One region of the Brevibacillus sp. HB1.4B genome, then DNA from elsewhere that is predicted to be linked to it. Evidence: riboswitches for the same ligand, from Rfam matches in the RefSeq annotation. Region 1 holds a riboswitch; each other region holds the start of a gene.
What was found. A riboswitch is a leader RNA that binds a small molecule or an ion and turns the genes downstream of it on or off. The one in region 1 is predicted to bind cyclic di-GMP.
Positions count from the first base shown of each region.

Region 1 (4,701 bases):
TTTAATACCTTCAGATACTTCCTGACTAAAACGCTGTACTTGATCAGACGACAGAGATACGTCTTCGATCAAATTTTTCAAGTGCGATACCGTCTGGTTAAAGTCACGTGACAGAACTGCAATCTCGTCTTTTCCCTCAACCGTTACTGTCTCTTTCAAGTTCCCCTGCGCCACTACATTTACTGCGTGATTCAGACGCTCAATTGGTTTCACCATGCGTACAGCCAAGAAATAAACGAGGACAACCCCAATCGCCAACACGATGAGGGAAATCACCATCAATCGGACTGACAATTGATCGACAGGCGCATGCAGCTCCGCTACGGGTGCAGTGATGTATAGGCCCCAGTTCAAACTGGTAGGAGCATAGGAAGCAAATCGCTCTACATTCTCGTATTTATATTGGGCGATTCCATGATTCCCTTGTTTGATATCTTCAAAAGCTGTCTGAAGCTCAAGAATACCCATGTCGAGAATCGATTCCTTCAGAATGTACTCGCTTTTCGGATGATAAATAAATGTTCCTGTTTTGCTTACTAAAAAGGCGTAACCAGCTTGGCCAAATTTCTCTTCGGACACCTTTTTTTGGATTTCATTGATAGGAATAGTAGAACCGATATAACCGTATTGACGATTGTCCTTCATCAATGGAACGACAAGAGTCACGATGTTATTCCCTGTTCGCTTTGAAATGACTGGCTCGGAGACAACAACCTTCCCTTCCCCTTTGCTGGCTTCCTTAATATGCGGACGATCCGAGATGTCAGTCACTTCTCCCTTGAAATTGATTACTTTCTTACCGCTTAAGTCATGCGAAAAGAAGAACGTCTCAAACTCGGGATTTTCCTTTTGAGCTTCTTGAATAAGTTTCAGGTCCTGTTCGACATTTTGATCAGCCGACATCAGCCCTCCCACCGCATCTACAATACTAATTTTTTCTTGAAAGAAACCATCGATACGTATCGAGAGATTGCTAGCTGACAACTCAGCTTCTTTGTCCAGACTGTCTGCCAAAAGATTGGAAGCACTCCAATAGCTTGCACCGCAAACCGTACCCAAACTAATAACCAACAGCAGGCACAAAACGATAATTAGCTTATTCTTCAAACTATTTTTCATACCGATTCACTTCTCCCTTCTGTTTTTTCAACAAAAAAAAGACTGCCCACCGACAGCCCATCATGACTACGGTATGGCAACCCGGCTGTCCTAGCTGCGAAAGTCATTTGACTTTCGTCCTTAGACCCGTGGCTTTGCGTCCCTGCCTTTCAACAGGTTTGCCTTTGTCATTCCTTGTTGTTTTTTCAGTTAAAGTCCACTTTTTTTCAATCTCACCTTTCATTTCCCATAACTTTTCGCTAATAAACCTCAAAATGGAAAAAAAGCTGACAACCTTTTACAGTTGTCAGCTTTTTGTCAAACTTTTTGATTAGCTTAATCCGATCACTTGCCCATCCTCGTCTACATATAACGATTCCGCAGCCGGCTTTTTCGGGAGGCCTGGCATTGTAACCAAGCTTCCGGTCAATGCGACGATAAAACCAGCTCCTGCTGATATGCGCACTTCGCTCACTTGGATTGTGAAGTCAACAGGTGCCCCCAATAGATCAGCACGATCCGTAAAGGAGTACGGTGTTTTTGCCATGCACACAGGCAGATGGGACATGCCCATTTCTTCTACCTTTTGCATTGTTTTCAATGCCAGCGGCGAAAAGACAACCCCTGATCCACGGTATACTTCTTTCACGACAGTCTCAATCTTGTCTTTAATGCTGAGGTCTTCCTCATACAAGAATCGGAAGGACGAAGGTCGCTCTGCTGCACGCGTCACTTTTTCAGCCAGCTCGACACCGCCAGCTCCTCCTTCTGCCCATACTTTGGAGAGTGCTGCTTCAGCTCCGGCGGCTTGGCATAGCGCAATGACGGCATCAATCTCTGCTTGGGTATCTGTCGCAAAATGATTGATGGCCACCACTGCTGGCACACCGAACTTCTGGAGGTTTTCCAGATGGCGCTTGACGTTTTCGAAGCCTTTTTCCAGAGCAGACAAATTCTCCACTGCCAGGTCAGGTACTTTTACCCCGCCGTTGAATTTCAAGGAGCGAACCGTAATGACCACGACAGCAGCCGATGGAGTCAGGCCTGCCTTTCTGCACTTGATGTCAAAAAACTTCTCCGCTCCCAGATCAGCACCAAAGCCCGCCTCTGTTACGACGTAATCCGCCAGCTTCAAGGCCATCTTGGTTCCGATCACGCTGCTACACCCATGCGCGATATTGGCAAAAGGTCCGCCGTGAATAATGACCGGAGTTCCCTCGATTGTCTGTACGAGATTGGGCTTAATCGCTTCCTTCAAGAGAACGCACATCGCATCGACCGCGTTGATTTCTTCTGCCCGTACAGGCTGATCATCGAAATCGTAGCCAATAATGATATGGTTCAACCGCTCGCGCAAGTCTGCCAGATTCTCACTCAAGCATAAAATCGCCATGATTTCTGACGCGGTCGTAATCATGAAGCCATCCTCACGCGTCATCCCATTGCCGTCACCCAGACCAACAACGATGTTACGCAATGCGCGGTCGTTCATGTCCATTGCCCGTTTCCATACGATTTTCTTTGGATTGAGCCCGCGCGGATTGCCATGGAAAATATGATTGTCGATCATCGCTGCCAACAAGTTATGTGCAGCTGTAATCGCATGAATGTCCCCTGTAAAATGCAGGTTAATTTCATCAGCCGGGAGAATTTGTGCTTGGCCACTTCCCGTTGCGCCTCCTTTGATCCCCATGCAAGGACCCAAGGACGGCTCGCGAAGCGCTGCCATTGTTTTCTTCCCGAGATAATTTAATGATTGTGACAGACCAATCGTCGTGAGCGTCTTCCCTGCTCCCGCCGGATTTGGGTTCATCGCTGTAACAAGAATCAGTTTGCCATCAGGGCGATCCTTCACTTGCTCCCATAGCTCATCTGATAGTTTGGCTTTATACTTTCCGTATAGCTCCAAATGCTGTTCTTCGATACCTGCACTCTTGGCAATTTCAACAATAGACTTCATACTTGCCTCCCTGCCACACCAGAATGTAATGCACCAGTTACCAATCTTCTACATTCTGCATTTTTCCTTTTTCTCCTCTCCTCTTCGACACATTACGCAAAAGAAAAAGCCCACATTCCGACAAACGTTCAGAATGCAGGCTCTCTGTTATTTCCCGAAAATTTTTCCCGGATTCAAAATACCGTTCGGGTCCATCACTTGTTTCATAGCTTGCATGACGTCCAGTGCTTCTCCGTGTTCCTTGCGCTGGTATTTGATTTTCCCGACACCCACACCATGTTCTCCGGTGCAGGCTCCTAGAATAAAAAAAGCGAGAAACCAATTTATGGAATCTAACGTCATACAGTTAATGACAGGATAGCCACTAGGATGTCCTGAAAAATGGGGGATGAATTTGAAAAAGCTTATAACTCTTTTGATCATTTTAGGTGTACTAACTGGATGCGAAGCCAACGAAACGAATTTGAATGAATTGCCGAAAGAACAATCCCAAGCGGAGAGTGTCTCCCCGTTATTATTAGAATCTTTATCTAAATCACTGAATAAGCAAAAGCAGGACATCAAAATGGAGGATTTATTCAATATCGAAGAACTCACATTAGATATAGATAATGTTCCTCTGGAACAAAGAGATGCACCGATTGATTTATCTGTCCTATCTAAAATGAAAAACCTTAAAACGCTATCTTTGAATAGAATCAATGTTAAAGATTATCTATTTCTAAAGGATTTAAGTGAACTAGAATATCTTTCAATCGCTGGTTTTCAGGAAGCTCAGTTACCTGTTTTAAATAACAGTAAACTAATAAGCCTCTCACTGAATGAGGGAGATTTATCAGATTTGAAAATGCTTGAGAATAGTAAATCTCTTCAGCACTTAACCATTCGAAATAATAAAATAACAGCTTTATCATCAATTAAACTACCCCATCTTACTTTCTTAGATGTATCAAATAATCCTATTAATTCGATGAATTTTGTAAAAGAACTACCGAATTTGGAACGTTTACAAATGATGAATGCTCCCATCACAGACATTACATCTATACAGTCTGTAACTAAATTAAATTATTTAGATATAAGAGGCACAAAGGTAACTTCTATAAAACCGTTACTCAGTCTTGATGAATTATCAATTCTGCTAGTTGATCGAAAAAGCATTAGCGACTTAGCTTTGCTGAAAAAAGAAATCAAAGTCGCTGAAAATGGCAATGAAATTAATGATGGAAATTAAGTTTTAAAAAGAGGCTGCCGAGGAAGTCGGCAGCCTCAACCTCTCTTAGACAAGGGAGGTTTCTTTATTTCGTGTAATAGTTGTAGTATTCAAATTCGCCACGTTGATCGATTACATCTTGAAGGTTTTTATTCTTTGAATTACCAGGATCATGAACGAGGAACATAGATGGTGTAATCAGCTCGAATCTCGGGAAGCCATCTACAACTTCTATAAGACCCGAAAATCCTCTGATTGCAACTGTATGATTAGGAACACGTACCATAAGCGGAATATCTTTGTTAATCACACAATCCATCATATCCTTTTTCAACTTTTCGAAGGTTCCGGTGAATTTCCCGCTGTATTTGTGACCATATTTTTTTTGTGCTACAGCCCAATCAAATGGACAATCAGCTCTTCCATTCAC
Region 1 covers NZ_JABSUT010000008.1:3,684-8,384, forward strand. The annotation lists gene HP398_RS19185 (methyl-accepting chemotaxis protein) at 1-1,119, opposite strand, end outside; cyclic di-GMP riboswitch class I at 1,192-1,292, opposite strand; gene HP398_RS19190 (formate--tetrahydrofolate ligase) at 1,430-3,058, opposite strand; partial or broken gene HP398_RS19195 (FAD-binding oxidoreductase) at 3,206-3,355, opposite strand; gene HP398_RS19200 (leucine-rich repeat domain-containing protein) at 3,447-4,292, shown strand; gene HP398_RS19205 (C39 family peptidase) at 4,357-4,701, opposite strand, start outside.

Region 2 (4,701 bases), on a different contig from region 1:
AGCCAATTTGCGCACTTCGTCTGCAACAACGGCGAATCCGCGCCCCTGTTCACCAGCTCTCGCCGCTTCAATAGCTGCGTTAAGTGCTAACAGATTTGTTTGTTCAGCGATACCGGTGATGACTTGTACGATTTGTCCGATTTCCTGCGAGCTGTTTCCTAATCGTTTGACGATATCGGCAATGTTGCCGACAGTGTTCTCGATCGATTGCATCTGGCTGATAACGACCTGAAGGGCCTGATTGCCTTCCACTGCAATTTGGGAAGCGTCCAAAGCTGATTCGGCAGCTTGCTGTGCATTCGTGGCAACCCGCTGGGCCCCTGTCGATACACCTTGAATTGCGGTGACACTTTCCTCTACACTCTTCACTTGCTTTTCCGCACCGTAAGCTACTTCCTGAATCGTTATGGCGATTTGCTCGGTAGCCTTGCTCGTATGGTCGGAGTTGACAGACAATTCCTCTGCTGAAGAAGCAAGATCTGAAGCTGTATCATTTACTTGTTGAATAATCGTTCGCAGGTTGAGCACCATTGTGTTTACGGATTGGGATAGCTGTCCAACCTCATCCTTGGTTTGAATCTGCAAGGGTTGTACAGTCAGTTCACCCTCGGAAATGCGGTTAGCCACGGAGGCAACTGCCGCAATAGGGCGGGAGATTTGCCGGGAAACAGCGTACGCGATTGCGATCACGACAGCAACAACAATGATGACAATGATCGTAACCATGTTGGTAACGGATGAAACCGCAGACGTTATGGATTCGACAGGGATATGCAGATACAAACCAAAGTTGGTCTTGGGAATGGGGGAATAGGTGACAACGTATTCCTTACCATTGTCCGAGTAGCTGTATGAGCCCTTTTCTGTTTTTCCTGATTTCAGGATTTCCATTAATGGTTGCGGCAGAGCGGATTCCTCAAGCGGTTTTCCGATCAGATCCTGGGTAGGATGGTACTGAATCTGGTCCTTGTTATCAACGAGAATCGGATAGCCATCGTTGCCTACTTTCAAATTCTTGAGGAATGTAGCTGTGAAGTCATCTACATTGACGAGCCCGGTCAAGACACCAAGCTTCTCATTATTTTTCGCTTTTACAGGGGAAGCGACGATGATAGAGCGATTGCCGGTTGTCTTCGCAACTAGAACATCGGAGAAGCTGGGCTTGTCCTGCATACCGTCTTTGAAGAATTGGCGCTCGCCAAGATTGATTCCAACGCTTTTGGGGAACGTATCAGCCGTTACTTTTCCATCACTTGCGATAAAGGTATTTCCGTCATACAGTTTCATTTCCTCGGTAAACTTGCGGATGAATTCATTTTTTGCCGCTGCATCATCGGATTGAATATCCGAGGTACGGGCTAAAATCTGAATTTCTGTCATACGCCGGTCCAGATATTGATCCATAGCTATGGCTGTACTGGAAGTAAGGTCAACATAGGATGATTTTTGTTTATCAATCAGAATGGATGAAAAGCTGCTCGTGATAAACATCGAAACGGCAGTAAGTGGAATGACGGCCACGACGAGAAACCAAAGGATCATTTTGTTCCTGAGTTTGTTGAACAAAAACATAGGATTTTTCCGCTCCTAATCCGTGATTGAGATATTTCTTTCTTTGTGAAAAGCGGTCTGCCACAAGGAAATATAATACAGGTAGACTGCTGAGTTTAACTCAGCAGTCTGACAAAATATCAATATCCCATTGCTGCGCCTTCACCGCGAGGGTCAGCACCGCCAAATTTTACATTGGTTTGCGGGTCAATCAGGATTGCGCCGGACTGTCCCATCGTATCGGTATAGGCTGCTTCCAGCTTTTCGACTGGATGCCCACGTTTTATTAACTCGTCCAGGACGTCTTGAGGGATGCGGCTTTCCACCTTGAGATTGTTGGAATCAGATCCCCAGTTGCGTCCATGCAGCCATCTTGGTGCTTCGATTGCGTCTTGTACGCTGAAACCAAAGTCGACGATACGCGTGACGAGAGCGGCTTGCGTTTGCGGCTGTCCTTCTCCCCCTTGTGTCCCGTAGAGAAGATAAGGCTTGTCCCCTTTAAAGAGCATAGCTGGATTAATGGTGTGGAAGGTACGTTTTCCTGGTTCCAAGTGATTGATGTGTTTGGAGTCCAAAGAGAAATAGCTTCCGCGGTTTTGCAAAAGGATGCCCGTATCTTTCGCTACGATGCCGGAACCCCAGTCAAAATAGTGACTCTGAATGATGGACACGGCATTTCCATCTTTGTCGACGATCCCGAACCAGGTTGTATCGCCTTTTGGATCAAGCGGTTCTACGGATTTGGCAGCTTGCTTCATATCAATGCGCGCAGCTAAATCTTTCCCGTGCTGCTTGGACAACAGCTCATCCACAGGGATATCCACAAAGGCAGGGTCAGTCAGCCATTTGTCACGGTCAGCAAAAGACTGTTTGGTAGCTTCCACAATCGTGTGATAGTAATCGGGTGTTCCTTCACCCATGCTCTTGAGGTCAAAGTTATTCAAAACATTAAGAATAGAGAGCGATGCCATGCCTTGGGAGTTAGGCGGAACGTTGTACGCTTTATATCCGCGGTAGTCTACCGAAATCGGATCTGCCCAAGTGGAGGTGTGCTTCTCAAAATCTTTCAACGTGAGCAATCCGCCGTTGGCTTGCATGTCTGCTACGATTTTTTTAGCTACTTCTCCTTTATAAAAACCGTCAGCGCCTTTTTTCGCAATGATTCGCAAAGTATTGGCAAGATCCTTTTGTTTGAGAATTTCGCCTGCTGCATAGGGATCACCGTTGGGCTTCAGGAATGTTTTACGGAATCCATCAAAACGTTGAAGATTCTTCAAGTTATTGTCAGTTGGATCTGTCGCGTATTTCGTCCAATATACTTGGTTGGGGGAGACTGGATATCCGTTCTCGGCGTATCCAATGGCAGGCTCCAGCAGTTTGTTCCATTGAACCTTACTATTGCCCATGCTTTTATGGGCGTAGTTGTAAGCCTCCCACCAGCCGGAGACGACACCAGGGACAGTGTTTGCCGATTCATAACCGCGGGACGGGATTTTTTCGTAGCCTTTGTTTTTGTAATAGTCGATGGTTGCCTTTTCGCCTGCGCGACCACTGCCGTTCAGTGCCTTCAGCTCTTTTGTTTTGGCATTGTAGATGAGCCAGAAGTTATCTCCACCAATGGTTGTGTAATGAGGATAGACGACAGCTAATGTGGAAGCGGCTGTAATAGCAGCATCTACAGCGTTTCCACCGTTTTCCAATGTCTTCAGGGCCGCAGCCGTAGCCAGATAGTGAGGAGTCGTCACCATTGCGTTCGGTGACATCGTTGTTGGACGGTTAGCAGCTTGTGCCCCAGAGAATGTTGATACCCCGATGACAGCAGTCAGCGCGACGGTTGAGAGTTTCTTCCAGAATGACATTCCTATGAAACCTCCTTCATGATGAATAGAATAATGAATTCATTAAACCGGCTATCCGCTGTTGCCTCACCTCCTTCAAAAGTCAAAAATACACAAACATACAAAAATAGACAAAAATAGACATTATGTGCGCAAAAAAAGACCAATGATATAGGATCATTGGTCTCGTCCTACATCAATACTTCGGTAGCTGGCAAGCGTGTCCGCTGTTGCGGAGGTAGCCCCTGTAGCTTTGCGTCGCCGGATTTCCCCGGGTTTGCCGTTTCGATATCAATGGATGAAGCATAAAATTGACACATTTACTGATGCGATCGTTGTGGGAAAATGTTCCTAAAACACCGTTTGCCAATAATATAGACTATTTACCATTTGTGGTAAATAAGAAAAAATTTTTTAATCCAGAAAAATAGTCAGGAAAGCTATGGGGAGGGGTGTTTTTCGCAGACATTCACACACCTCATGGGGCTGAATTGCTTATGATGATAAAAAGGCACATAAGCCAAGGAGTGAAACAAAGACCATGATGCATCCCGATACAGAATTGCGCTATATCAACGATGAGATCGGGTACGGTGTGTTTGCGACAAGGTTTATCCCAAAAGGAACGATTGTATGGGCACAGGATAATTTGGACCAGGTATTGGACCCTGCATTTGTGGAAAAACTTGACTCATTACGAAAACAGGACGTGCAAAAATATTCATTCAAGAACCAGTTCGGAAAGTACATTCTTTGTTGGGATAAGGCAAGGTACGTGAACCACAGCTTTCATGCGAATTGTGTGCCGACCATGTATGATATGGAATTGGCTGCACGGGATATTTTTCCGGGCGAAGAGCTGACCGATGATTATGGAACGTTAAATCTGGATGAACCTTTTGATTGTTTGCCCGAGTCTGACACGGATCGCTCCCGTGTAATGCCCGATGACTTGCTTCGGTATTACCCACAGTGGGATCGGATTGCAGCGGAAGCATTCCAACGTTTCAATCATGTTGAACAGCCGTTGTTGAATCTGATTTCCCCGAAGCATCTCGAAACGATTCGAGGGATCACGGAGCAGCGCTTAGCCATTGATTCTGTCATTCATCTGTATTGCAGGCCACAATGGCAAACGAGGCAGCAATGGAAGACGTGAGCGGGTCGGTCCACGACCCGATTTTGTTGAACTCTGGGTAGAGAATCAGTATTATGGAATGTAAAGGTGAAGTGAAAGGTTGATTTCATTGGAAAACAAGGTAGCGGCATCCAATTTTATCCGCAATATCATGATTGATGACTTGCAAGAGGG
Region 2 covers NZ_JABSUT010000007.1:75,790-80,490, forward strand. The annotation lists gene HP398_RS17915 (methyl-accepting chemotaxis protein) at 1-1,572, opposite strand, end outside; gene ggt (gamma-glutamyltransferase) at 1,692-3,410, opposite strand; cyclic di-GMP riboswitch class I at 3,593-3,681, opposite strand; gene HP398_RS17925 (SET domain-containing protein) at 3,931-4,548, shown strand; gene HP398_RS17930 (glutamine--tRNA ligase/YqeY domain fusion protein) at 4,628-4,701, shown strand, end outside.
Region 2: it holds a riboswitch for cyclic di-GMP, as region 1 does, so the genes downstream of both, ggt (gamma-glutamyltransferase) here and HP398_RS19185 (methyl-accepting chemotaxis protein) in region 1, are expected to answer to the same signal.

Region 3 (4,701 bases), on a different contig from region 1:
AGAAAACAACCGCCCGTGAAAGGCGGTTGCAGGAAGGTTACATATGGAGACCACGCATCTGTTGTTCGATTTTCTCAAAGCCGCCAGAAACCTTAACGACTTCGTCTTTTTGTTCAGAAACGAGAACAAGCACTTCTTCCAGGCTCTCTTTGTTCTTGTCGGTAATATCTGCGTTGACTTCAACTTTTGCGCCGACTTCTTGAATCATACTGTGAACATGGATAATGAACTCTTGCAGGTTTTTCGTTTTATCCGCAAAGTTTTGCATGTAGTTGTCTACATTGGTGAACATTTCTTGTACTTCAATGATGCCCTCGCTATTTTTCTCAAAAGAAGTCTGTGACTCAGAAATCATATCTGATACGAGCTTCATTTTTTCGCGAATGGTCATGAGCAGGTTCGAGATCGACTCAGAGGATAGCTTGGAGGATTCAGCCAGCTTGCGTACTTCATCTGCTACGACAGCAAATCCTCGGCCGTGTTCGCCTGCGCGAGACGCTTCAATCGTGGCATTGAGTGCCAACAGATTGGTTTGTGCAGAAATCTCGGAAATGGTTTGAATGATTTTCCCGATCGATTCGGTTTCTTTATTGAGCTCTTGAATCAACTGGTTTGTACCTTGGATATCCTTGATGAATCGTTCAAAGTCATTGCCGATGTTGCCGATGCGTTTGCCGCTCTCATTAGTGGCTTCTTTGGTCGATTCAACGTAATCATGCATCTCCGTAACAGAACGGGTCATGTCCTCCACTTGCAGATTCGTAGAGCTCATTTCCCGACGCAGCTCGTCCGTATTGCTGGTCTGAACCGTAAAGGACTCCATAATGTCTTGCAGGGAAGCGACGGTTTCGACTGCGCGAATATTTACACCGTCCGTCACCTTGTTCAAATTCTCTTGATAGTCTTGCATAGAGGTGAGTGATTCATTGATCTGATCCAGAACACGTTGCAACGATTCCTTTGAGGCAATCGCTTCTTGTTTTTGTTGCTCACTTTCCTCTTGCAGCTTGTTATTGAATACAGCATGCATCATGCTCGTGACAGAGACGAAGCAGAAGGTAAGCAAGAAGTACATCAGATCAAGGTTGTTTGTCGAATGGAAAATCGTTTCTCTCTGTGTCAGGAAGTAGTAAGAGACAATACCCAATGTCGATACAATCGTCAAAATATTGATGAGTCGGTCTTGATAAATCCCCATGACTGCTACAAAGAACATAATGGTCATGATATTGATCATATGCGGGTCCAGTCCAACTACGATGAACATAAAAATTCCGATTACCGCGAAGTTGAAAAACTTCATGAAGGGCGCTGCTTTTTCACGGAACCTCGGGCGATTGGAGATGTAAGTAAAAGGTGCCAGTACGCCATACAAAATACCCAGTATCGTGAAAACGAATGTGTACGATACGCCTAGAAAAAGGTTTAAGACCTGAACTACCGTAATAATACTTGCGAATACGATTACGACCCAATTGTTTCTTCTTCTCAATAGATCAATGTTATCCATGTTATCCATGTTACCCACCTACCTCGACTTTTACTTGGTTGGATGACGACGAATTGTACCAGGAATATTTCGGATCGTGCTTATTGTCATAGACATCTTTTAGATGGAAGAGGGTCGGAATGGCATCGGCCCCTTTGTAAAAGACGATATCTTTGGTCTGAGTCGCCTTTACTTGATACTTCTTGTTAATGAACGTAAAAAAAGTCGGATCTGCTACCCCGATTGCGTGGGTATAACCGTGCTTTTCAGCGTAATCTATCATCAAGCAAATTCCTTTTTGCCCTAGTTGTCCGCGGTATTTCGGCAAAACAGCGAGACTGTCTACCTCCATTACTTTCATATCTTCTGTAACAACATCCTGAAAAAGTGATTTCATATAAGCACTTGATTTGGAAAAGGGCGTCATTTCAAATGTTCCACCTGCTTCCCCATCTTCGGCAAGTAAGAGGAACTGAGCCGAGCCTTCTTTCGCATGCTCCATCTCGAAGCCCATGCTTGTCCATACTGTTTCTTTGATTTCATGAAATTTTGCTAACTCTTGTACGGTTTCTACTTGTTTGTACATAACTTCTCCACTCCATCATTTTCTCTGATTGAACCATGTTGTGTATGTTTGACGTCACTAAAGTTATGTTTTTCCATCCGATACGATAATGAAAGTGCTTTCATCCTCCTTTCAAAAATGTAAACACAAAAAAAGGCCGTTCCATCGAAATGGAACAACCGAAGCTACCAACATCGAATAAATGGTCTCAAGATGATGGCAACCCGGCTATCATGGTCAAAGACTGTAGACCCGTGGTTTTGCGTCGCCACCTTTCGATGACTTTGCCTTTTGCATTTTTTAGCAGAAATTGTAAAGATGTGTCGAATTTTGCTAGACATAATCATGCAAAATATAAGCCAAAAGATATATTCTTGTCAAGTTTTGGTAGGGAAAATAAACTAATTGTTCATAAAGCATAGACGTAGAAAAAACCAGTTGTGTGATCAACTGGTTCTTCGTTATATAAGCGTTAGGTTAGGGTACGCAGAATGTCTAAAACTTCACTAGGCTCCATGCGTTTTTTGTAATCAGGATCTAAGCCTGCTGAACGGATTACGCCCTGGTTGTCGAGGATATAAGTAGCAGGTATGGGGAGTGTCCATGAATCTTCGCTATTAAAACGATGGAGATCAATATCCAATGATCGGTAGGTATCATGTAAAAAATCAGGCAGTCTGAATCTGAGTTTATATTTTTCTGCTACTTGGTTATTGGTATCGCATAACACGGGAAAGCTCAGACCGTTTTTCTCTTGCATAGTAAGAGAGTGTGCAGGAGATTGTGGACTAATGGCAAACAATTGGGCACCCAGAGAGGTTATCGTATCGATCTGTTTTTGGTATGCTTGCAGCTCCAAATTGCAGTAGGGGCACCATGATCCACGGAAAAATGTGAGGACGACGGGACCTTTTCCGATTTTTTCCGACAAGGTAATGGTCTTGCCAGTGTGATCGTTCAACGAGAAATCAGGTGCAATCGAACCAATCGGCAAGCCCTTTGCGTGTCCAGAGGTCCGCAGCTCCTCGATTGATTTTGTAAATGCATCTGTTACTTCACGAGTGAGGAGGTCTGCTATTTGAATGGTTGTAAAATCCAGCTCTTCGCGCAGGCTCTGAAAATGTGGTTTATCCATATGTCGTTCCCCTCTTTTTCGAAAGAATAGTAAAAGCCATAGCTTTACGATATCTTTCTTTTGGAGGGGAAGATGTAACCTGGATTACATTCTCTTCAAAATTTCGTCCCGATGAATGGAAATGGATTTAAAGCCTGTTTGAATTAGTTCTTCTCTTACTAAAGCACGTAATGCTACCGTCACAGCTTCCCTGGATGCCCCGACAAAATGGGCGAGTTCTTGATGGGAAAGAGGTAAGTCAATTTGTTGAAATGCCGAACTGTTAGGAGTGCCAAATTGATCGGCAAGCCTTACTAATGTGGAAATAATGCGATCTTGTAAAGGGAGAAGAGCAAGATTTTCGGCTGCCTGGCTGATCGAAACCATTCTATCGCTAATGATCTTCATGATCTTCATCATCAGTTGCGGATGTTCGATTATGTAGCTCTCAAATTTTGCTTTGCTCATTTTACAAATGAGGCAGTCTTCGATGGCTTCTATATACATCTCCCGTGTACCTAATGAGAGGAGATCCACTTCTCCAAACACATTGCCTTCCCCGAGGATATCGAATGTGAACTGCCGCCCATCCCGATTTACTTTATATAAACGTACTTTCCCCTGTTTGATGAAGTAAAAGCCCTCTGAAAAAGTTTCTGGTGTTTGAATGCACGTATTTTTGGGAAAAGGGGATAAGGAGGTTAATTGATCGATTAAGCGCAAACTTTCCTCGGATAATGAATTTAACAAATAAAATTGAGATAAATAGGTGATTTGGTTCATCATTTCTGTTCGGTTTGGGTCTTCAGAATCGTTCTTTTCGCTTTGGTGACAATTCTTTTCGTTTCCTTTGTATCAGAGATTCTTAACCAATCGTCACAAAGCTGCGTCACCCAGTCAGGTTGTGATTTACTCGCATCGTTCAACCAATTCCCAACAGAATCTTGAACATATTTGGATGGATCTGACTTCACTGGCGTAAGCAAGGGCAGACAGCGAGCAGGCTCATTTTTCAATGTGTCAATATGCTTGCACCAGACCCCTCGAGGGCGTGTAGCTTCTACCGCAAAGCGGCGAATATTTTCGTCAGTATCAAGTACCCATTCGCTCAGGAGGTGAATGGAATGGTTCAGATCATGCACGAGAGAATCTCGAATTGCCATCCATGCTATCTCTCTCACTCCAAAATGATGATCTGCCGAGAGTTTTCTTATTTGCCTTAGCTTTTCTTCGAGCGATAAGCTGTTGTCCAAACCAATGATATAGGCACTCCAGCAACGTACACTGTCTGACTTGTGGGTGGCCAACGATAGGAAAACGGGAGACGTAGCTGTGGGTTCACCCGATTTGTGTAAGATCGCAAGTAGTTCTTGGCCAATCAGACGGATAGCTTTCATTCCGCTCGTAGATCCCGTTTCTTCTAATTGATAAACAAGTTGAGAGATATGTGTGTCTAATTGAACATGAGGCAGAACGCTTTGTACCAGATGAATATGATCAACAGCCTGCCATTCAGTCAAATTGACACTTTCT
Region 3 covers NZ_JABSUT010000006.1:348,246-352,946, reverse strand. The annotation lists gene HP398_RS17440 (methyl-accepting chemotaxis protein) at 38-1,528, opposite strand; gene HP398_RS17435 (GNAT family N-acetyltransferase) at 1,521-2,075, opposite strand; cyclic di-GMP riboswitch class I at 2,270-2,353, opposite strand; gene HP398_RS17430 (peroxiredoxin-like family protein) at 2,527-3,189, opposite strand; gene HP398_RS17425 (Crp/Fnr family transcriptional regulator) at 3,274-3,951, opposite strand; gene HP398_RS17420 (DNA alkylation repair protein) at 3,951-4,701, opposite strand, start outside.
Region 3: it holds a riboswitch for cyclic di-GMP, as region 1 does, so the genes downstream of both, HP398_RS17435 (GNAT family N-acetyltransferase) here and HP398_RS19185 (methyl-accepting chemotaxis protein) in region 1, are expected to answer to the same signal.